3 regions of the Halotolerantifilum yawarlongkerapense genome follow, and region 1 is predicted to be linked to each of the others. Evidence: riboswitches for the same ligand, from Rfam matches in the RefSeq annotation. Region 1 holds a riboswitch; each other region holds the start of a gene.

The links. Region 1 has a riboswitch for cobalamin ahead of ACULM0_RS07905 (ABC transporter substrate-binding protein). Riboswitches for the same ligand answer to the same signal wherever they lie in the genome.
Region 2: it holds a riboswitch for cobalamin, as region 1 does, so the genes downstream of both, ACULM0_RS10995 (hypothetical protein) here and ACULM0_RS07905 (ABC transporter substrate-binding protein) in region 1, are expected to answer to the same signal.
Region 3: it holds a riboswitch for cobalamin, as region 1 does, so the genes downstream of both, ACULM0_RS02985 (ECF transporter S component) here and ACULM0_RS07905 (ABC transporter substrate-binding protein) in region 1, are expected to answer to the same signal.

Annotation. Positions count from the first base shown of each region.
Region 1 is NZ_CP199719.1:1,618,487-1,625,329, forward strand. It holds gene ACULM0_RS07880 (hypothetical protein) at 1-1,127, opposite strand, end outside; gene ACULM0_RS07885 (inositol monophosphatase family protein) at 1,187-1,963, opposite strand; gene ACULM0_RS07890 (hypothetical protein) at 1,980-2,336, opposite strand; gene ACULM0_RS07895 (heme ABC transporter ATP-binding protein) at 2,374-3,162, opposite strand; gene ACULM0_RS07900 (FecCD family ABC transporter permease) at 3,167-4,159, opposite strand; gene ACULM0_RS07905 (ABC transporter substrate-binding protein) at 4,159-5,136, opposite strand; cobalamin riboswitch at 5,252-5,432, opposite strand; gene ACULM0_RS07910 (ABC transporter permease) at 5,493-6,233, opposite strand; gene ACULM0_RS07915 (ABC transporter substrate-binding protein) at 6,214-6,843, opposite strand, start outside.
Region 2 is NZ_CP199719.1:2,218,659-2,225,501, forward strand. It holds gene ACULM0_RS10990 (RNA-guided endonuclease TnpB family protein) at 1-249, opposite strand, end outside; cobalamin riboswitch at 985-1,182, shown strand; gene ACULM0_RS10995 (hypothetical protein) at 1,330-1,845, shown strand; gene ACULM0_RS11000 (DUF4430 domain-containing protein) at 1,851-2,249, shown strand; gene ACULM0_RS11005 (hypothetical protein) at 2,251-2,757, shown strand; gene ACULM0_RS11010 (MATE family efflux transporter) at 2,886-4,226, shown strand; gene ACULM0_RS11015 (TMEM165/GDT1 family protein) at 4,239-5,312, shown strand; gene glmM (phosphoglucosamine mutase) at 5,316-6,662, shown strand.
Region 3 is NZ_CP199719.1:604,966-611,808, reverse strand. It holds gene ACULM0_RS03015 (choice-of-anchor O protein) at 1-103, shown strand, start outside; gene ACULM0_RS03010 (hypothetical protein) at 216-1,613, shown strand; gene ACULM0_RS03005 (arylamine N-acetyltransferase family protein) at 1,776-2,531, shown strand; gene ppk2 (polyphosphate kinase 2) at 2,611-3,483, shown strand; gene ACULM0_RS02995 (hypothetical protein) at 3,517-3,690, opposite strand; gene ACULM0_RS02990 (alpha-ribazole kinase) at 3,814-4,539, opposite strand; gene ACULM0_RS02985 (ECF transporter S component) at 4,526-5,026, opposite strand; cobalamin riboswitch at 5,118-5,309, opposite strand; gene ACULM0_RS02980 (DUF4440 domain-containing protein) at 5,390-6,106, shown strand; gene ACULM0_RS02975 (macro domain-containing protein) at 6,403-6,843, shown strand, end outside.

The DNA.
Region 1 (6,843 bases):
AGAAAATCCACACCCTCCGCCGGTAACTCGCGGAACCCATCGGAGGCCAGGAGATCATCGAGCGGCGTGAGGTCTCCCCCGGGGAAAAGATCCTCCAGCCCGAGTTCTCTTTCCTCTTCGTGGTCCCACAGGATACCCTCGTGTTCGTAACCGATGGCCTCCATCGCACCACTACCGTAGTTGGCCGATAGAATGAAACCGAGCAGCCGCGGTGATACGTGGGTGATCTCGTAGTTGTAGACCAGGGGATCGTGCCCGCTGTATCGACCGTAGTGATCGAGCACCCGTTCGTTCAGGGCAACATGGGCCTCACTCTCAAATTTCGGGTAGCGGATATACCGGGTTTCGTCGGTGAAAAGATGCTCTGAAAAACGCAGGTCCGTCCAGGGACCGGCGATGTAAAAGGTGCGCAGCGCCTCATCCACCTTTTGGTCGTAGGTATCTTGAGCGGTTTCGAGGATCCCAAGGTAGTCCGCGGTGAACTGACCGAGGTGCGTATCCCCGTAGCTCTCCACGATCTCTTCATAGAGGTCGCGGTAGCCCGGTGTCAGTTTCCCCGTAGCGGCATCGAAGGGTCGATGGTCCCCGCTACCGTGGAAAAGGCCAAAGGCGATCCGTTCGTAAAAGGTAGTGCTCATCAGCTGGTAACGGCGACCGGCGTACAGGTCTCCTTCCTCCTCCAGCGCCACGAGAAATGCGATCATCTCGGTGGCGTCCATCCCCTCATCGAGGAGACGGTTGAAAGCACGTTCTCTTGTGAGAAAAGCGTTACCGGCAGCATCGAGTCGGTCGCCGTATCGGTTGAGAAGCAGCGCATCATCGACGCGCAGGGTCCGCTCACCGGCCACCTCGATGGACGCCAACCCGGCTTCGACCAGGGTCTCGTCAGCGGCTTCCGCCTCGAGGTACTTTCCCTGGTACTGCTTGAGGTAGAGGAGGTAGTCGTCGAAATGCGCTGTGAACACATCATCTGTTGCTCCGGACAATCGCGCCAGTGCTTCGTGGGGCGGTTCCTCCGCGCGAAAGGCAAAGGGCTCCGTAGCTTCCGGCTGTTCCCCTTCGGTAGGAGCGCAGCCAGCAAATAGCAACAGGGGGATCAATAGGATTAGGTAGAGTGTCTTTCTCATGGTACAGCGCTTCCTTTCCTCGCTCGTTTTCGTTACGACGAGCGTATCAGGTGGCTGTGTTATCTGAGTGAACCGGAGGGCGGCAAGAGTCGTTCGTGGGTTTTCCCGTTGGAGGCCACGATGGTGGTCTCCTGCAGTACGCCGGGGTGGACGCCCGACCAGTCGGACACGCGTCCGCCGGCCTCCTCGACGATCAGCATCCCCGCGGCGTAATCCCAGGCCTTCAGGGTGTACTCCACATAGCCCGTGTACCGTCCGCAGGCCACGAAGCACAGATCGATGGCCGCAGCACCACAGCGACGGTAACCCTGTACCTCGTCGAAGAGCGGTACCAGGTGGTCGAAGATCTTATGCTTCAGCGAACGATCGTAGGGCAGGCCGAAGGCCACGAGGCCCTCCCTGAGGTCCGCGTCCTTGTTGACGGCGATGGGGGTCAACCCCAGGTGGGCGCCCTTGCCTTTTTCAGCGGAAAACAGCTCGTCGAGCACCGGGGCGTAGACCACCCCGCGGATCACCTCACCCTTTACCACGTGGGCGATGCTCACGGCCACGAAGGGGTGACGATGCATGAAGTTGCCCGTGCCATCGATGGGATCCACCACCAGGGCGTTCTCCAGCGTCCCGATGTCCTCTTGGGTCTCTTCGCCCACCCAGGTGAGGCTGTCATCGAGGGGCATGAGGCGCTTCTTCAGGTACTTCTCTACCTTGACATCGTAATCCGTCACGAAATCGTAGGTGCCCTTCCGATCGATGGTGAGCGGCTCTTTCAAGCCCTCTCGGATCATGGCTCCCGCCCCTTGGGCGGCTTCGATGAGTGCTGCTAATGTGATAGGCATATCGAACTTCCTTTCCTTACGCGGGTGCGGCGAGAGGGGCCAGGCGCAAAACGAGGAGGACGAGGATCAGGATGACCGCCAAGATTAGAATCCACTTGTAACGTCCTTTGGTGACCGGCATCTCCCGCTGATGGGGAGCGGGTCGGTGGTGGAAAAGCGGTCGGTGCGGTGTGATCACTTCCTCCACACCGGAGAGAATGGTCCTGGCCACTTCGGCATCCTTCTGCGGTACCTCCAGCCGGTAACCCACCTCATCGTCCACCACCCGGGTGATCAGGGTGGCACGGTTGAGTTTGACCTCGGCCACTAGCACCGATTCCTTGTCTTCTTCTATCAAAACCGTCTCGTAAGTATGGAGATCTTCCACGCGCATGGGCTCTCAGCTCCTTTCAAGCCCATTATACCACGTCCTAACTGATCTGGCTCATCGGCAGAATCAGCGGGGTCCCCGTCAGGGGGTGGTCGATGACCTGGAAGTGGCTACCGTAGACACCCGCCAGCGTCCCGGCCTCCATGACCTCCTGAGGAGTCCCCTCCCTCACCACGCGTCCCTCTGCCAGGAGCACCATACGGTCGGCATACTGGGCCGCTAGGTTCAGATCGTGGAGGACGCAGATCACTGTGATCCCTTCCGCCAGGCACAGGCTTTTGACCGTATCAAGCACCTGCACCTGGTGGTGGATATCCAGGTTGGAGATGGGTTCGTCGAGCAGCATGATCTTGGCCCGCTGGGCGATGGCCCGAGCGATGATCACGCGCTGGCGCTCACCACCGCTCACATCGCACAGGCGCGCCTTTCTCAGGTGCCAGGTGTTCGTCGTCTCCATGGCCTCTCGTACGATACGCTCCTCCTCGGGACCCGACCGGACGAAGCGACCGAGATAGGGGGTCCGACCCATGAGGACGATCTCACTGCAGGTGAAGTCGTGCTGCGTATCCGCCTGCTGGGGGACCGAGGCGATGCGCTGGGCCAGTTCCTTTTGGCGGAGTTTCGCGAGGTCGTCGCCGCCGATGCGCACCCGACCGGAGGAAGGGGTCAGATGACGGAGCAAATTCTTCAGGAGCGTCGTCTTCCCCGACCCGTTGGGGCCCACGATCGCGTAGAAGCCCCCCTCTTCAAAATCCAGGGAGAGGGTCTTCAAGATCGGCTCCTCTCGATAACCGAAGGTCAGTCGATCGACATGAATGGCAATGGACATGAACTCACCTCTTTCTCAATAGCAGGAAGATAAAGTAGGGGGCGCCGAAGAGCGCCGTGATGGCACCGACCGGTATCTCGGCCGGCGGGATGATGGAACGGGCGATGGTGTCCGTGAGGATCAAAAACAAGGCGCCGCCCAGGGCCGAGGCCGGGAGCAGGTAGCGGTGGTCCGATCCGATCAGAATCCTGAGGGTGTGCGGGACGATGAGTCCCACGAAACCGATGATCCCGCTCATGGATACCGCTCCGGCCACCATGAGGGAAGTGATTCCCAGCAGGATGCGGCGGACCGTCTCCACCTCGATCCCCAGGCTCTTGGCCTCGTTGTCCCCCGTGAGCATCACGTTGAGGTCGCGGGAGAACAGACAGGTGGCTCCTGTACCGACGAGGATAAGCGGGGTGAGTAGCGTCACCTTCCGCCAGTTCGCCGCGGATACGCTACCCATGGTCCACAGGTACACCTTCTCGATGGCCTCGCGGTTGAGGATCATCATCAGGGAGATCATGGCCGACAGAAAGAAACTGATGGCGATTCCCGCAAGAAGTAGTGTCCCTACACTCCGGCGCTTGTCCACCCCGGCGATCTGGTAGACGATAAAAATCGTCAGCAGTGCCCCTGTGAAAGCGAAGAAGGTGATCGTGGAGAGCCCGGCCACCGTGCGCTCGCCAAAAGTGATGATGGCCAAGGTGGCCCCCAGCGCGGCCCCAGAGGAGACCCCCAGGACGTAGGGTTCGGCCATGGGATTCTTAAACAGCCCCTGGTAGGTGGTCCCGCTGATGGCCAGCCCCATCCCCACGAGTCCGGCGAGCAGGACCCTGGGCAGACGAATCGACCAGAGGATCTTCACATGCATGGGCTCGGTGCTCGAACCGGTGAACAGAATACCTAGGGCGTCGATGAAGCTGATACGGGCGGCCCCGAAGGTCGTGGCCAGGACCACGAAAAAGAGGAGGGCCAGGGCCAACCCGATGACGGCCCTGGTCCCCCGGGCCACTATTCGAAGGCCCCGGGGTGGATCAGGCGGGCCATGGACTCGAGTCCCTCGGCGAGACGGGGGCCTTGGCGATCGAGCGTGTTGTTATCGATAGGGAGTACGCGGTTGTTTTCTACGGCGGAGAGCTCTTTATAACCTTCGGTTTGAGAGAAGGTCTCGACGACATCACCAAAGGCCGAGATGAAAACGACCTCGGGATCCTTTTCCATGAGGGTCTCCAGAGAGTACTTCCAGCCCGTGGCATCGGCTGCCACGTTTTCTCCACCGGCCATAGCGATCATATCGGAGATAAAGGTGTCCCCTGTGGCCGTGTAGTCACCGTACTCACCGAAGCCCACCACGTAGTAGACGGGTGGTTTCTCCAGCCCGGAGACGCGCTCTGTCACTTCGGCGACGGTTGCCTGCATACCCGCGATCAATTCGTCGGCCTTATCGCTCGCGTCGAGCACAGTCCCCACCTTCTCGATGGTCTCGTAGGCGCCCTCGAAAGAACTCGGTCCGTAGAGGACGACCACGGTGAAACCCAGGTCCTCCAGATTGTGTAGCACCTCTTCTTTGAAATGAGTGGAGGCGATGATCAGATCGGGGTCGAGGGCCGTGATGGTCTCGAGGCTGGGGTCGGACAAGAGGCCGACAGAGTCGATCTCGGAGACTTCCGCCGGGTAGTCACAGTAGTCCGTGCGGCCCACCAGAAGGTCCGCCCGGTCCAGGGCAAAAATCGTCTCGGTGATGCTCGGGGCCACGCTGACCACGCGCTCCGGCTTCTCCTCGATGGTCACGGCGCGACCGTTGGAATCGGTGATCACCATGGGATAGCGAGATCCGGAGGTCTCCTCTGCCCCCTCATCTTCTATCGATTCTTGCGCTGCAGGAGCCTCGGGCTCAACGGTATCGGCCGGTGTGGCCTCGGTGGTGCATCCGGCGAGCAGGCCCGCCAGAACCAGTGTCATCATGAACAACCAGATCAGTTTACGCATGTCAATCTCTCCTTCGTTTTCTAAAAGTTTTCGTCACATGAAAAAAAGACCCCACAAAGTCGGAGTCTTAGATTAACAAGCAAAGATTACTTGTGCACGGTTTTTCCCTCCGAAATCGTGTCGATCTAGGGGAGCTGGTCTCCTGGCTCGCGCGTCATCCTAATCCCGGCCTTCCCAAAGCGATGGCTTCAGTGGTCTCTCGGGGGTCGTCTGCGCTTACAGTAGCGGGGGCTGCACCGGCATTGCACCGGTTTCCCAATGAAGTCCTCTCGGACACTCACCCTAGCGTATGATGCTTTTTATTGTGTGGCCTCGGGCCCATTATACGTTACATCCCGGGGAAAAGGCAAGCCCTTTCACACCCGGCGGTAGAGTAGCAGATCGAAGCCCCTCTCCATCAGGCCGGCGACGAGCACCGCCACGAGCGCCCAAGCGAAGACACCCGCTGTATTCAGGTAAATCTTCTCGAGGTGCATGGCCGCACCGATTCCCGATCGAGGCTGGCTGAGGACCTCGGCGGCGATAATCACCTTGAGTCCAAGGCCCGCACCGGTACGGATCGCAGCGCGAATGGCACCGCCGATGGCCGGTAAATAAAGAGCCCGCCACCGTTTTTTCCGGTCCAGCCCGAAGGACCGGACCATCTCGATCAGACGGATATCGATACCGTCGAAACCGGCGAGCAGCGTTTCGTAGAGCGTGGGAAAGAGAATCAAGAAGCCCACAAAGAGCGGGGCACGTGAGGACTGCAACCAGATCAGGGCCAACAGGATCACCGCAATGGTGGGAACGCTCCTTATGGTGAGGAGCAGTGGTCTTAAGAAGAGTCGAACCCCCCGCCTTGCATAGGCAGCGGCTGCGCCGGTCAAGGCCAGACCAAAGGAAAGAACCAGGGCGATCAGGCTCCTAAGGAGCGTGGCCCCCACGTGTCCATAGAGCTTGGGACTGGGGATCATCTGCCCGAGGACCACCAGCGTTTCCACCGGAGAGGGGAGCAAAATCGGCTGACCCACCAAAGTAGCGGCAAGCTGCCAGAGGAGGATAAACCCTAGCGAAGCGAGAAAGAGCGGCAGTCGATCACTGGAAAAGGCCTTCATCGGGTAGACTCCCCCCGATACTGGCGGGATTGAAATCGTAGAGCACTTGGTAGTAAGCCATCAGGGCTTCTTGGACCTCAGTGGCCTCTCGATGCTCGAGGTTGTTTCGCGGCATACTGGCGGCCACCAGCGGACCCTGCATGCCGGTCTCGAGCGCTTCCATCAGCGCACCCGTCTCCTCGGGATTTTCGTTCGCATAGGTCACACTCTCCGCCAGGGTCGCCTGCATGCCCTCGAGGATCTCGGGGTAATTGTCCGCGATCTCATCCTTAACGAGCAAACCCGCCTGGGGATAGGACGTCTCGAGGCCAGTGACCTCGCGCCAGGCTTCCTGAAGGTCCATGGCAATCTGGGTGTCGGGGGCCTTTCCCATCACCGCGGTGAGCATGGGCTCTGGCATCATGGAGTAGTTCACCTGTCCAGAGATGAAGAGTGGTGCCAGCTCTGTGGCACCGGTCACGTAATTGAGGGTCACGTCGGTTTCGGGATCGAGCCCCTTTTGTGAAAGAATATAGCGGAATAAAATATCCGGCGACAGGTTCTGACCGATCATGTTGATCGTCTGACCCTTTAATACATTCACATCTTCAATCGGTTCGGGTCCGGCGAT
Region 2 (6,843 bases), 600 kb from region 1:
CTTCAGTGGCACCATGGTCTCCTTCTTGTATCTACCAACCGAAAGTTTCTTTCCATTCTCCTTATAATAGGTTTTCCTCGCATCGAGATACTTATTGTAGATTAACCTGGCACATCCAATGTTCTTGTTGATGAGAATCACCTGTTCCTCAGTAGGATAAACACGAAGAACAAGGCCATAGTGTTTCAACTGAAGACCCTGCTTAGCCAATACCTCGTTTTTTTCTTTGACCGTCATTCGTTTACCCATGAGTACTCCTTCTCCTTTTGAGACTGGCGTATCTTCGGATTTGATTTTCATCAGTAGATGTGCATAATTCCATCTGTGAGCTGCAGCAAACTGCATTCATTTCATTCTTGGCGAATCTAAAGTATTGTCACTCATCATGTCTTTGGGGTATGAAAACCCAAAGCTGCGACTCGAATGTATATCGTTACCACTTCAAAGTTCTTCTGTCAATGAAATCACCTTTCTATTATTGTAACATATGTTCTGTTCCTTCGACAGGAAATATTGAGCACATTGCGCGAAAAAAACGCCCTAACTCACGACTGAAGTCACGAGTGTGCGGGCGCTAAATTATCAAGAGAGTCAGCAGCTTTAAGCTCTTTGACTCTTTGGTGTAGTAGTTTTGCACCACGAGAACCATATTGAGATTGTGCTTTTCGATAATCAGTACAAGCTTTCTGTAGTTTGTTGTTTTTGTAGCATAGTTGCAAGTCAACACCCCCAAAAACATTTACCTATTAGGTAATGCTTTATAACTCAATTATAATCGATATGCTAGTGTGAGTCAAAATATATTGTGTATCTTGCTGATCTAAAATTTCATCAACCACAGAAAATCGCAAAAGACTCTGTTTCGCAAAACGATCTTGAGCGAGTAAGCTATTAATCTTCAGATTGTGCAGGACAGTAAGAGTTCAAAGGTTCATGGTTAGAATGGGACTTTCTTTACGAGTGACATCACTTTCTGATACAATGAACATGCATAATAGGTAGTGGTTGTGTTTACGAACACATGAAAAGGGAAGCGGGTGCAAGTCCCGCGCGGTCCCGCCGCCGTAAGCGCGAGAAAAATTCCCTCCGATAGCACCACTGGGTAGTCATCTACCCGGGAAGGTCAGGGGAGTTTTGCATGTCTCGCCGAGCCGGAAGACCTGCCCTACCAATCGAACACCGACGCCTTCACGGGGATGGAGGGGTGTTTTTTGGGCTGGCGGACTTCTCAAGATTCCGCCTTAAAGCTTCAGAAAATACGAAACCTCCCCGCTAAAAAGTTGGCGCCGGGAGGCATTTTTTTGCACAAAATAGGAGGAGGAAACCCGGGTGGGTAGAAGAGAAGATGAAATCTGCTATCCCTTTATGGCAGAAGAAGGGATGTTTTGCGACTACGAGATCCTGACGGACGGGCTATCCAGCCAGTTGGGCCTCTGTCATGCCCACGCGGGCGAGGTCAAGGACGGGCGGCTAGGGGAAGACCTCCTCTGGCTGGTGGAGATGGCCCTACACCTGAACGGTTCGGTTCGGGGAAAGCTGGCGGTGGAAGAGGCGGATCTTGATCGTTTGCACGGTATGTACGATTGTTATCGTAGCCTCGTGCCAAAGGCTTTTACCCTGCCGGTGGGAACGGTCCTGTCTTGTGAACTGCACCTAGCCCGGCACCGGGCCAAGGAAGTGGTGCGGATGCTCCACAGGATCGAGGGTGCGCCGGCAATTATAATCCGGTTTTCAGGACTACTGGCCAATCTCCTCTATGCCATGAGTTGTTATGTGGAGAGTCAGGCGGAAGCAGACCTGCCGGTTTTCACTTCGAAGAGTTATCAGATGAGCGGAAAGGAATGAAAGTAATGAATAAAAAGATCATGACCATCGTACTGGTGGTGGCCCTAGCGGCGGCACTGTTACTGGGGTACAACACCTTTCTAGCCCCCAAGGCGGTAGAAGGGGACAAGGCCGTTACGATCACCGTCACCCACGCGGATGAGGGAATCGATGAGACATTTGAGTACCAGACGGACCAGGATTTTCTCCTGGCCCTCATGCAAGACCACCAGGAAGAGCTGGGTGCTACTTTTGAGGAGTTTGATTTCGGCATCATGGTCGCGGGACTCATGGGCTACGAGGCGAACGAGGGCGCCCAGGAGTACTGGCACCTGATCGTCAACGGACAGGACGCGGTGACGGGTCCTGGGGAAGTGCCGCTCACCGATGGCGACGTTTACGACTTCGAACTCAGGACCTGGTAAGATGCGTGCCAGGGAACTGGTGCTGCTGGGCTTATTCAGCGCGGCGCTGACGGCGGGGAAGCTGGCGCTTAGCCTGATTCCCAACGTGGAGATTGTCACGCTTCTTTTCATCTTGTTCACGGTGACGCTAGGGGTGAAGAAGACCCTTCTGATTTCCTTTGTTTTTGTGACCACGGAGATCTTGATCTACGGGTTTTCCACCTGGGTCCTGATCTATTACCTGGTCTGGCCTCTGCTCATCTTTCTCACGGCGGGACCGGGTAGGCTGGTGAAGAGCGAGTACGGCTACGCCATCATAGCGGGGCTGTTCGGTCTTTCATTCGGTCTCTTCTTTGCCCTGGGCGAGTCCCTCTTCTACGGAGTAGCCTACGGTTTCACCTACTGGCTGAGGGGACTACCCCTGGATTTATTGCACGGTGTATCGAATTTCATCCTGACCCTGGTCCTATGGAAACCGCTGAAAAAATTCCTCGCCGATCAGGTGGACCGCTACCTAGCGGTGGAATAATGAGATCACGACGCTCTCGCATCGGGGGCGTCTTTTCTTGTCCGCTAGTAGGAAGGCCCTTCCATTTTCCCCTGTACCGCTTTTCTCCTGACTATGATAAAATCATGGGGTGGAGGAGGAACACACCTATGAAGGAAACCATCAGAGAAATAATCGATCTCACCTGGCCGATCATGGTCGGGATGCTACTGCAGATGTTCCTCGGAACCGTGGATCTAAAATTCGTCTCGCGTCTGGGTACGGAGGCCGCTGCGGCGGTGAGCCTGGGCACCTCTACCATCGGGGTGATTTTTGTTTTCACGGCGCTGATCGCCACGAGCCTCGTGGCCTTGGTGTCCCAGGCCGCGGGGAGAAAGGACCACGGGGGTGTGATCTTGGCGGCCGGCGGCGGCCTGCTTCTTTCCGGTGTGGTGGGTCTTGCCCTCACCCTGGTTCTGCCCCCACTGGCAGGACCGATCGTCAGCCTGCTCTTTAATCCGAACCCGGCCGTTCACCGGCTCACGGTGTCCTACCTGCAGGTGGTCTTTGCCTCGAGTCTTTTCGTCTTTCTATCGGCCGCGGGCAGGAGCATTCTACAGGGGAAGAAGGATACGCTCACCCCGCTTAAAATTTTGATCTTCTCGAATCTCGTGAACATCGTCCTCGATCCCTTTTTTATCTTCACGCTGAACATGGGCATCCGCGGGGCGGCCGTGGCCACGATGATCGGTCATCTGATCGCTGCGGCCCTTTTCCTCAGAGTGCTCTTTCACGAGGTCTTCGGTGGTAAGCATATCTTTATCGACGCGGTTTTTGTAAAAGGCTACAGGCGCTTTCAGTCGCTGATTCACATCGGGGGCTACGCCAGCCTCCAGCAGGTGACCCGACCGATCACGGGCCTTCTGATGTTCCGGATCGTCTATGCCGTGGGCGGTAACAGCGGCACGGCTGCCTTCGGCATCGGAGGCCAGCTTTTCGGCTATACCTTTGTCTTTCTCACGGGTCTGAGCCTGGCGGTATCGATTCTGGTGGGCCATGCCATCGGATCGCTCAGGATCCAGCGCATCGAGTATCTGATCAACGTCAGCATGCTCCTTGCGATCACCAATGTGGTGGTCTTCGGATTTTTCTATCTGCTCATTCCCGAACAGCTCCTCGGCTGGTTTTTGCAAGATCCCCAGGTGATCACCAAGGGGGTGAGCTACCTCAAGATCGTCTACGGAGGGCTTCTCTTCGTACCGATTCCCATGGTGCTCGGAGGGGTCTTCAACGGGGCGGGGGCCACGGTCTATCCCATGCTGGCCTCACTGGTGGCCAACCTCTTTTTTAAAGTTCCCGTGGCCTATCTCTTGGCCACTGTGTTAAAATGGGGACTGGACGGCGTTTGGGCGGCCATCGGACTCTCGGTGATCGTGGAAGCGGCCGTGATCTGGTATTTTTTCAAACACTGGCGGGCTACATCGCCGGTGGGATCAACAGAGGAAAGCTAAGGGGGACAAGCGGTGTTTATTCAAGACTACCTGCGGGCGGTGGTGCTGATCTTTATGGCCGAGATGGGGGACAAGACCCAGATCCTGGCCATGGCCTTTGCCACCCAGTACGGGGTGCGGCATATCCTGTCCGGGGTCGCCATAGGCGCTTTCTTCAACCACGGGCTGGCCATTTTACTGGGTACCCTGATCAGCCAATTCCTACCCCTATTGGTGATCGAGATCGTGGCGGGACTTTTGTTTCTTAATTTCGCCTTTACCTCCCTTTCGGTGGAAGATGCCGACGCAGAACCCACACCGGCCAAGTTCGGTCCGGTGGTGACGGTGGCCCTGGCTTTCTTTCTGGGGGAGCTGGGGGACAAGACCCAGCTGGCGGCCATGAGCCTGGGGGCCGCGAGTCTTTTTCCCTTTTTCGTCCTGCTCGGGACGGTGACCGGTATGGTGCTGACCAGCGGCATGGGGATTGTGGTGGGTCGCAAGCTCGGGGACAAGATCCCGGAGTTCGCTATGAAAACCGGTGCCTTCGTGGTATTTCTCTTTTTCGGCCTAGAAAAGGTCTTGGGCTCGAGTGCGATCGATACGCTGCCCATGACACTGGTTTATGGGGTCGTGGTGGTCCTTTTGATCCTCGGGGTCTTCATGATCCGTCGCTTCAAGGGTGAGATCGCCGAGCGGGACACGGTGCTCAAGAAAAGAGCCCGCGCCCTTGCCGAGATGCTCAAGACGGTGGAGGAGCAGGCCAACCAACTGTGCCTGGGATGCACGGTCTGCGATGGATCGGCCTGCCTGGTGGGCTACATCAAGGGGATTCTTTCTTGGCACCTCAGGGAAGGAAAGACCATCGACTTTATCGATGAGTCGCGGATCAACCGCCTGGATAACAAGGGCTTTAGCCCGGAGACGGCCAAACACACGCTGGATTTACTCCTCAGTTACTACCGGGAGCATCCGGTGGAGTACAGAACAAACGAATCGCTACACCACCTCCGGCATAGCCTGGAGATGATGATTTTTCAAGATAGGCTGGAGGCCCCGGATCTGGAGGCCTATGAAACTTTGCTCAACAGAAGATGGGAGGCGCTTTAGACGATGGGAAAACTGTTTGGCACCGATGGGGTGCGGGGTATTGCGAATACAGAGCTGACGAATGAACTGGCCTACAAGCTGGGGCGGTTCGGAGCGCACGTGATCACAGGTGGTAGAAGGGACGCCAAGATGCTGGTGGCCAAGGACACGCGGGTCTCGGGGGATATGCTGGAGGCGGCCATGGTCTCGGGGATCCTGTCGGCTGGCGTGGATGTCATTCGGATCGGCGTCCTACCCACACCGGCCCTGGCCCACCTGGTGCGGGATTTCGGTGCCGATGCCGGTGTCATGATCTCGGCGTCGCATAATCCCGTGGCCTATAACGGCATCAAGTTTTTCAATGAAAAGGGGCTCAAGCTCACCGATGCCATCGAGGAGGAGATCGAGGCCTTTATCCTGGAGGACAAGGACCTAGCGCACATCCCCGTGGGGACGGAGATCGGCCGGGAGACCCAGGTTTACGAGGCGGAGGAACTCTACACCAGGTACCTGATCGAGACCATCGATGTGGATTTCAAAGGCCTTGCCGTGGCCCTGGACGGGGCCAACGGGGCGGCCTCTGATGTGGCCCCTCACACCATGCACAAGCTCGGAGCCAAGGTAAAGAGCATGCACACGTCCCCGGACGGTTTTAACATCAATGAACACTGCGGGTCGACCCACCCGGGGGACCTGGTCGAGGTGATGAAGGCCGGCGGCTATGATATCGGTCTGGCCTTCGATGGCGATGCGGACCGGTTGATCGCCGTGGATGAAAAGGGCGACCTGGTGGATGGCGATAAGATCATGGCCATCTGCGCGAGGCACCTGAAAGAAAAGGGTCTTCTGAAAGAAAACACCGTGGTGGCCACGGTGATGAGCAACCTAGGCTTCCAGCTGGCGCTCAAGCGCGAAAAGATCAACCTGGAGATCACCCAGGTGGGCGACCGCTACGTGCTCGAGCGCATGCTGGAAGGCGGATTTTCCATCGGTGGGGAGCAGTCGGGTCACATTATTTTCCTCGACCACAATACCACGGGCGATGGGCTACTCAGCGCCCTGCAGCTGATGGCCGTGATGAAGGAGACGGGAAAACCCCTATCGGAACTGGCCAGTATGATGGATACCTATCCCCAGGTGCTGCAAAACGCACGGGTGACCAACCAGACCAAGCACAGCTATACGGATGACGTCGAGATCCAGGCGGCCATCCAAAAGGTGGAGGCCCACTACGCTGGAGAGGGACGCGTGCTCATCCGGCCGTCGGGAACCGAGCCCTTGGTGCGGGTCATGATCGAGGGCAAGGATCTCGATCAGATGAACCAACATGCCGGGGACCTGGTGGCGTTGATCGAGAAGCGGTTGGGGTAAGCTTTCCTTGGCGCTCCAGCTTATGGGCAGAGGGCGGTTAGCTGATCGCCAACAGGTGATTCTCAACCCTTGTGTTAAGAGGTCTTTCTCGAGTACTGAACATGATGCGCATAGTCAAAAACAAGAAACCCCCGATCTTTACGCTTGGTGAAGAAGCGACAGATCGGGGTTTAGTTTTTAT
Region 3 (6,843 bases), 1.0 Mb from region 1:
TGCCGGTGATTATGAACTGATCGTCGAGGCGATGGACCTATCGGGGAACACGGCCACAAAAACGGTACACTTCACGGTAACCGCCAATGAGAAAACGAGGTGATCAATGGCTGAGTAAAAAGTAATACGCGGTACATGAACATCGGGTTGGCTCACAAGAATGTGGGTGGGCCAATCCGTGAGGTTAGGGGAATTCGTAAAGGAGGAACAACAATATGAGGCGCTTGAGGGAGCAAAAGAAATGGGTGTTCTTGGCCTTGTTTGCCATGATTATCCTGACGGGTAGTACCTTCACCCAAAGTCGCGCCATCCTTCCTATCCAGGCGCCCAATCGGGGGGCATCTCCGATCTGGGCCGAGAGAATGTCGGAAGAAGAAGCGGCACTTGTGGAAGAAGAATCAGTCGAAGTACTCGCTGAGAAAGTGAGTGATGAGGAGACCCAGGGGTGGGATCAGCCAGACAAGCCGGTGCCCCCCGGACAGGCGAAAAAGTACGAAGTGCCGATAGAGGAGGTTCCGGACGAACCTGTAGAAGCAGTGGAGGACTCCCCGGCGATCGATCTGGTGGTAGATGAGGAAGTACCAGCAGCACCAGCGGAAGAAAATCCGGGCCACCAGAACGGACAACAGGGGAACGAAAACGCTGACGACGAGGGCATTGAAGAAGAACAGGAATCAATCGTCAGCGATGACGAAGCGGAAGATCCGGTCGTTCCCGAAGAAAAGTCAGGCCAGGGCCAGGGGAATAACCCCCATGATGCGACTGTACCCAACCAAGACCCCGTTGTAGAGACTGGCCAGGGAGGTCAAGGTGAAGAAGCGGATGAAGTGGAAGCAGTTCTCGGTTTGAGCAGTGATTCCACGCTCTTCACGATTCTGATCGATGGGAAGCGGATTCCTGGATTCGATCCCGCTAAAAAAGATTATCCTTATGTCTTTGAGGCCGATATCCAGGTCTTGCCGTCGATCTACGCTGTAGCCAATCACGAGGCCGCGACAGTGAAGTATTCGACGGTCACGCAGCTACCCGATACGATGGTGATCCAGGTGACGGCTGAGGATAGAAGCAAGACCCACTACCACCTGCACCTGACTGCCGAGGGCCTGAAGGAGGGTGAAGTGATTCTCCTGCTCGAAGCAATCCCCGAACTGACCGTGCCGGATATGTTGGGCCTGTGGTTACCACCGACCGAGGAGGAATTCGAGCTTGGTAAGGGTAGTGCGCCCATTCGTTTCTGGGTGTCCGACCCCCTCTTGACCCCGGAAATTTGGATCTACGATCCCGCCGGCAGCACCACCGATGCCGTGATCAAGATCAGCACCGGTGAGCTTAAGATGAACACCGGATCGGGTAAGCACGCTCGCGCCACGGTCGCCAGTGGGGAGGGAGGCTTTTACAAGTACAACTTGAAGCTCAAGTCCTTCCCAGATCTGGAAATCGGTGAGCGTTACGCCCTGGCCATCATGAACGGTGGTGAACAGGTCTATTTCGGAGACAATGTGCCGGCGGTCATTCATTTCACAGTCGTGGAGGCCTTCAAGGAGGCCCCATCCAATCGCAATCGGACGGATGACAAGAGCCAAGGGCGTTCGAACGCCGGGGGCAAACGCTAACGTACCCACCATTTACTGATCATAGAAACCGGATGACCACCGATCTGCGGAGGTCATCCGGTTTCTGATTTCTTAAATATTCAGCCACTATGGCGATACGGGAGCTAACGCGCTATGATAGGGATGTCAAGTTGTGCTAGGATCTGAAAGGAGGTAAGGGTAGTGGAGAGTAGAAGCTTCGATCGATATCTCGAGCGGCTGGCTATCGATCGGAAGGTCAGACCTGATCATGAAACGCTACAACTGCTGCACCGGCGCCATCTCGAGCACATTCCCTTCGAAAACCTGATGATTCGAGAGGGTGCATGTCCCGACCTGCAGATAAGAGCTCTAGAGAATAAGATTTTGTACCAGGGAAAAGGTGGCATCTGCTACGAGCTCAACGGTCTCTTCGCCGCGCTTCTGGAAGTCATCGGCTTCGATGTGCGGATGCTCGGTGCTCGGGTTGAAGAGAAAGGAACTTTTTTTGACCATCTGGTGCTTGAGGTGGCTATAAAGGGTGCATCTTATCTGGTGGATGTGGGCTTTGGCGATCATTTCGTTGAGCCGTTCCCCTTGGTGGTGGATAAAAAATTCTCTGACGAGCGCGGAACGTTCTGGTTGGAACAAGAGAATGACAATAGGATTCTCTGGCGAGAGGGTCTGGAGAGAGAACGGTCATTTTGCTATGAACTTTGTCCCGTCGCCAGAGAGCTGCAGGATTTCAAGGAACAGTGCTACCATTATGCCAAGGCACCTGACTCGCGCTTTCGCAAGGGAACGATTCTCTCACGATTCACAGAAAACGGAAGAGTTTCCTTGACCGACGACCGCCTTCTGCTGACGGAAGCGGGCGACAAGCGGGTCATTCAACTCGAAGATGCAGCTGCATTTCAATCGATGCTCCGAAGGCATTTTCCCGAACTCGTTGGGAATTAACGGTGGTAGGGGGTATATGTATATCACTTTGTAACGTGTATCAGAAGGTGTGGATCACCAGAGGGAAAGGAGCAGTTCCATGGGTAAGAAGGAAAAGAAAGAGGGGTTTTCATCGAAGAATTTCAAGACAGTGGAGATCGAGGGAATCAAACGGCGGAAACTGAAGCGGAAACCCTATGAAAAGGAACTGAGGAAACTGCAGATCGAGCTCGTGAAACTCCAGGAGTGGGTAAAAGAAAATGGACTCAAGGTCGTGGTGATTTTCGAAGGGCGCGATGCCGCCGGTAAGGGAGGTGTGATCAAGAGAATCACAGAGAGTCTGAACCCCAGGATCTGCCGAGTGGAGGCCCTTGGTATCCCCACGGAAAAGGAAAAAACACAGTGGTACTTCCAGCGCTACGTGAACAAGCTACCTGCTGCCGGCGAGATTGTACTCTTCGATCGCAGTTGGTACAATCGCGCCGGAGTGGAACGTGTCATGGGCTTTTGCACGGATGAAGAGTACCGCGAGTTTCTCAGGACCTGTCCTGAGTTCGAGAAGATGCTGATTCGTTCGGGCATCATCCTGATCAAGTATTGGTTCTCGGTTTCCGATGAGGAGCAGGAGCGACGTTTCGAGGCCCGGCTTGAGGATCCGACGAAGCGCTGGAAACTGAGCCCGATGGATATGGAATCGCGCAAACGTTGGGTGGACTATTCAAGAGCCAAGGATGTCATGTTCGCGCACACGGATACCAAGCAGTCCCCATGGTATGTGGTGGATGCCGATATCAAGCGACACGCGCGGCTCAACTGCATCCGTCATTTGCTCGAGCAGATTGATTATAAGGACCTAACGCCCGAACCCATTGCACTCGAACCTCGGGAGGTCGAGGAGCGGTACGTCAGACCGCCGATTACCGACCAGACCTTTGTTATGGACCATTATGGGGGTCAGGTGACCGATAATTAAAAAAGAGCCGCCCGGCTCGGGCGACTCTTTTGACTAAAAAGCATGTGTGATCAACAGACCCACGGAGATGAGAAGGCTCGTGATCAGGACCGCGATCGTGATGATCAGCGCTTCTTTCTCTTTTTGGAGGAGCTGGTTACCTGCCACCATGCGCTGTCTCTTGGACATCGAAAGCTTGTGCAGGGCGTTTCTCAAATCTTTGACCACTTGTATGCCTCCCGCTAGATGCTATGATTCATTGAGCTCAACAGGCAATATTTTATCACAAAATCCCGCGGGATGCACCTTGGAATATTTCCCAAACGCTGGGCGGGAAAGGAGGGGAAGGGGTCATCGGACCAGTCCGATCGGGTAGACCGGACAAGGTGAAAGAAACGATGGGTCGAGTGGTCCCTGTGTGCTGATGACGAGGCTTGTGCTGGGTCCAGCGGACTTGTCTAGATCCAAACCGGGGATCACCTGCCACTCAATCTTATGTTTCCTTGTGTCGACGAGACAGGTGGCTTCATTAGCGATGCCACCGGAGCCTACGGGCAGAATCTCCACCACCTGAGGATGTTGAAGCAGCTTGGTCAGGATCTCAAGCGTAGCGATCTCGCCCTCGTCCGCCACCACTTCTTCTCCGACCTTGGGGCGACCCACAGCATAGAGATGGTGGCCGGACGTCGTGCGACCGATCCGCAGGTTGTCGCGGTCGCAGATGCCTATGGCTGTCAAACCGATCCCGGTTTGAGAGGTGGGGATGTTCTTTTCTGTGCTTAGGGTGATTTCGAAAGCAGGTAAATTTCCCTCTTCGCGAGCGATTTCGATGCCGAGGCGGACCTGATCGCCTACTGCGGGCTCGTTGCAGACCGCGGCCGTCATTGTGAGGAGCGAGGCGCCTGAGGAAAGGAGCTCCATCAGGACCACCCGGGCCGTTAGCACGGCGACGTCAACTGTTGGAAAGATCACGGTATCACCGGAAGCCTCCCCGATACCCCCACAGGAGTCACAGGCGACGACAAGGACTTGTCTTTCGTTCAAAGAGTGTAGGCTGATATCCCTATTCGTTCGCATAGCGACGTTCACTTACGCGACCGATGAGCCGCTCACCGATCAGATCGGCAAGTAGCACGTTGACCGCGCTGCCTACGGTAAGTGGTAGCACCATAGCGAGGAAGAAGCCCATACCGAAACCCGGGATGAAGGCAAAGGCGAGTGGGGAGAGAATCCCGTTGGCCAGGATGGTGAGGACGAGCGTCAAAGGTCGGTTCACCCGACTCCTGAGATAAGCGTAGCACCACATGACGAGCCCCATCTCTAGGGCGATGAACAGGTGGAGGAGGGGACCCAGGGGAAAGCCCGCGGAGGCTGCTGTCATAAGATGGCCTAGACTGCCCACCAGAGCACCGGTTCCGCCTCCGAAAAGGGTGGCGGCGACGAAGCCGGGTAGGGCATCAAGGGCGATGGTTCCCGTGGGGGAGGGAATCTTGATGAGGGAGCCGATGACGCTCATGGCGAGAAACAAGCCAATCATAGGGATACGGCGCTGGGATGAAGACATGTGATCACTCCTTCTTATTTTTTAGACGAAAAAAAGCCCACGGTCAAAAAGACCGTGGACTTTACCATCGTCCTACGTCCGACCCCTGGGGTCGGGAGCTGACGAACAGGCAGGTCTCCTGGCTCACGGGTCAAGGCAGGGCTCTCGCCTTCCCAGCTGTATGCTTACAGCCGGTGGCATGATGAGGAGTCTGCTCGCCGAATACAGTGACGGGATCGCCCGGGACTTTCACCCGATTCCCTATTCTCCCCGTACCCGGGGCACCTGTTCGCGTATGTAGTATTTTCATTTACCAGTGTAGTGTAAGTCAGAACAAGAGTCAAGAGAGAACAAGAGAAGGACAAATATGGGAAAGGAGAACGGATGATGACAGGACATGTGGCAATCAACTTAAAGACGGAGGATCTGGAGAAGTCCTTGGCATTCTACCAAGCCTTGGGTTTTCGCACGATCGATGGTGGGCATAGAAATGGTGGTTTTCCAGATCGAGAGGGAAAAAAGTGGCGGGTGCTTCAATCCGATGGTGTGGTCATAGGCCTTTTCGAAGGGATGCTGGAGTCGAATCATCTCTCTTTTTACAGCGACCGATTAGATGAAATTCGAACGCTGTTCGATAATCAGTCGATCGATTATGAAGAGGCGATGGGCAGCCTGGCCCTTGTGGATCCCGATGGTCTGCCGCTGCTCTTCGAGCCTGTCCATGTGAACCCAGAGGAGGAGCTGATGGAAGCGGACCGCGCCTTTTGCGATGCGGTGCAGGAAGGTGGCGGCAGTGCATTCGCGGAAGGCTTCGATGAGCATGGGATCATGGTCTCTGGCCGTGAAAACCGACTGATCGGACGAGAGCTGATCCGAGCTGCGATGAGGCGTTTTTTCGATAAGCCGGGATTTCAACTGATTTGGGAGCCGCTGGAGGCACAGGTTTCCGTTGACGGGACCCTCGGTCACACCAGTGGGACCTATGAACGTAGCTACGAGATCCCTTCAGGGGAAAAGATCATCGAGAAGGGGAGCTACTCCACTACTTGGAAGAGAGATGAGACGGGTGACTGGCGCGTACTTTTCGATATTGGAAACTGAAGAGATATTTTGTGAGAGAAACCATTTGAAGGGTATCATGGAAAAGAGCCCGATCATCAGTACACCACCAGGAGGTCTTCAAGCCCTCTTCTCGACGCACCATCCAACCTTCGGCTGATCTCAGAGGATAAAAGCGACCAGGGGAACGACTATTTGCAGGGGAATCATTTTTCTAACCCGCACGAAAGAGCCATGAAGCAACTCCCGCAAGGATGGTACAGCAATCTGTACTGCTCCGAGCGTGTTCGATAGATGGTGCTAAGCACACAAATAGGAAAACCTAAGGAGGGCTAATCATGTTAGAGCGTACGATCGGAGGGATCACGGTTAAACTGGTGGTGGGCGATATAGCCGACCAACCAGATGTGATGGCGGTGGTCAATGCCGCAAATGCCGCGCTGAAACCCGGTGGAGGTGTGGCCGGGGCCATCCATGAAGCCGCTGGTCCGGAACTAGAGGAAGCCTGTCGGCCCTATGCGCCGATTGAACCCGGTGAAGCGGTCATCACCATGGCCTATAAATTGCCCAATGAGTATGTGATCCACTGCCTGGGGCCTGTATACGGTCGGGATGAACCGTCTGATGAACTGCTGGCCACCTGTTACCGCGCGGCGCTCAAGCTTTGCGATACCCACGATGTCCAGTCCGTGGCCTTTCCAGCGATTTCCACGGGGATCTTCGGTTACCCGATCCGAGAGGCAGCAGAGGTGGCGCTTAAGGCTGTACTCGATGGACTG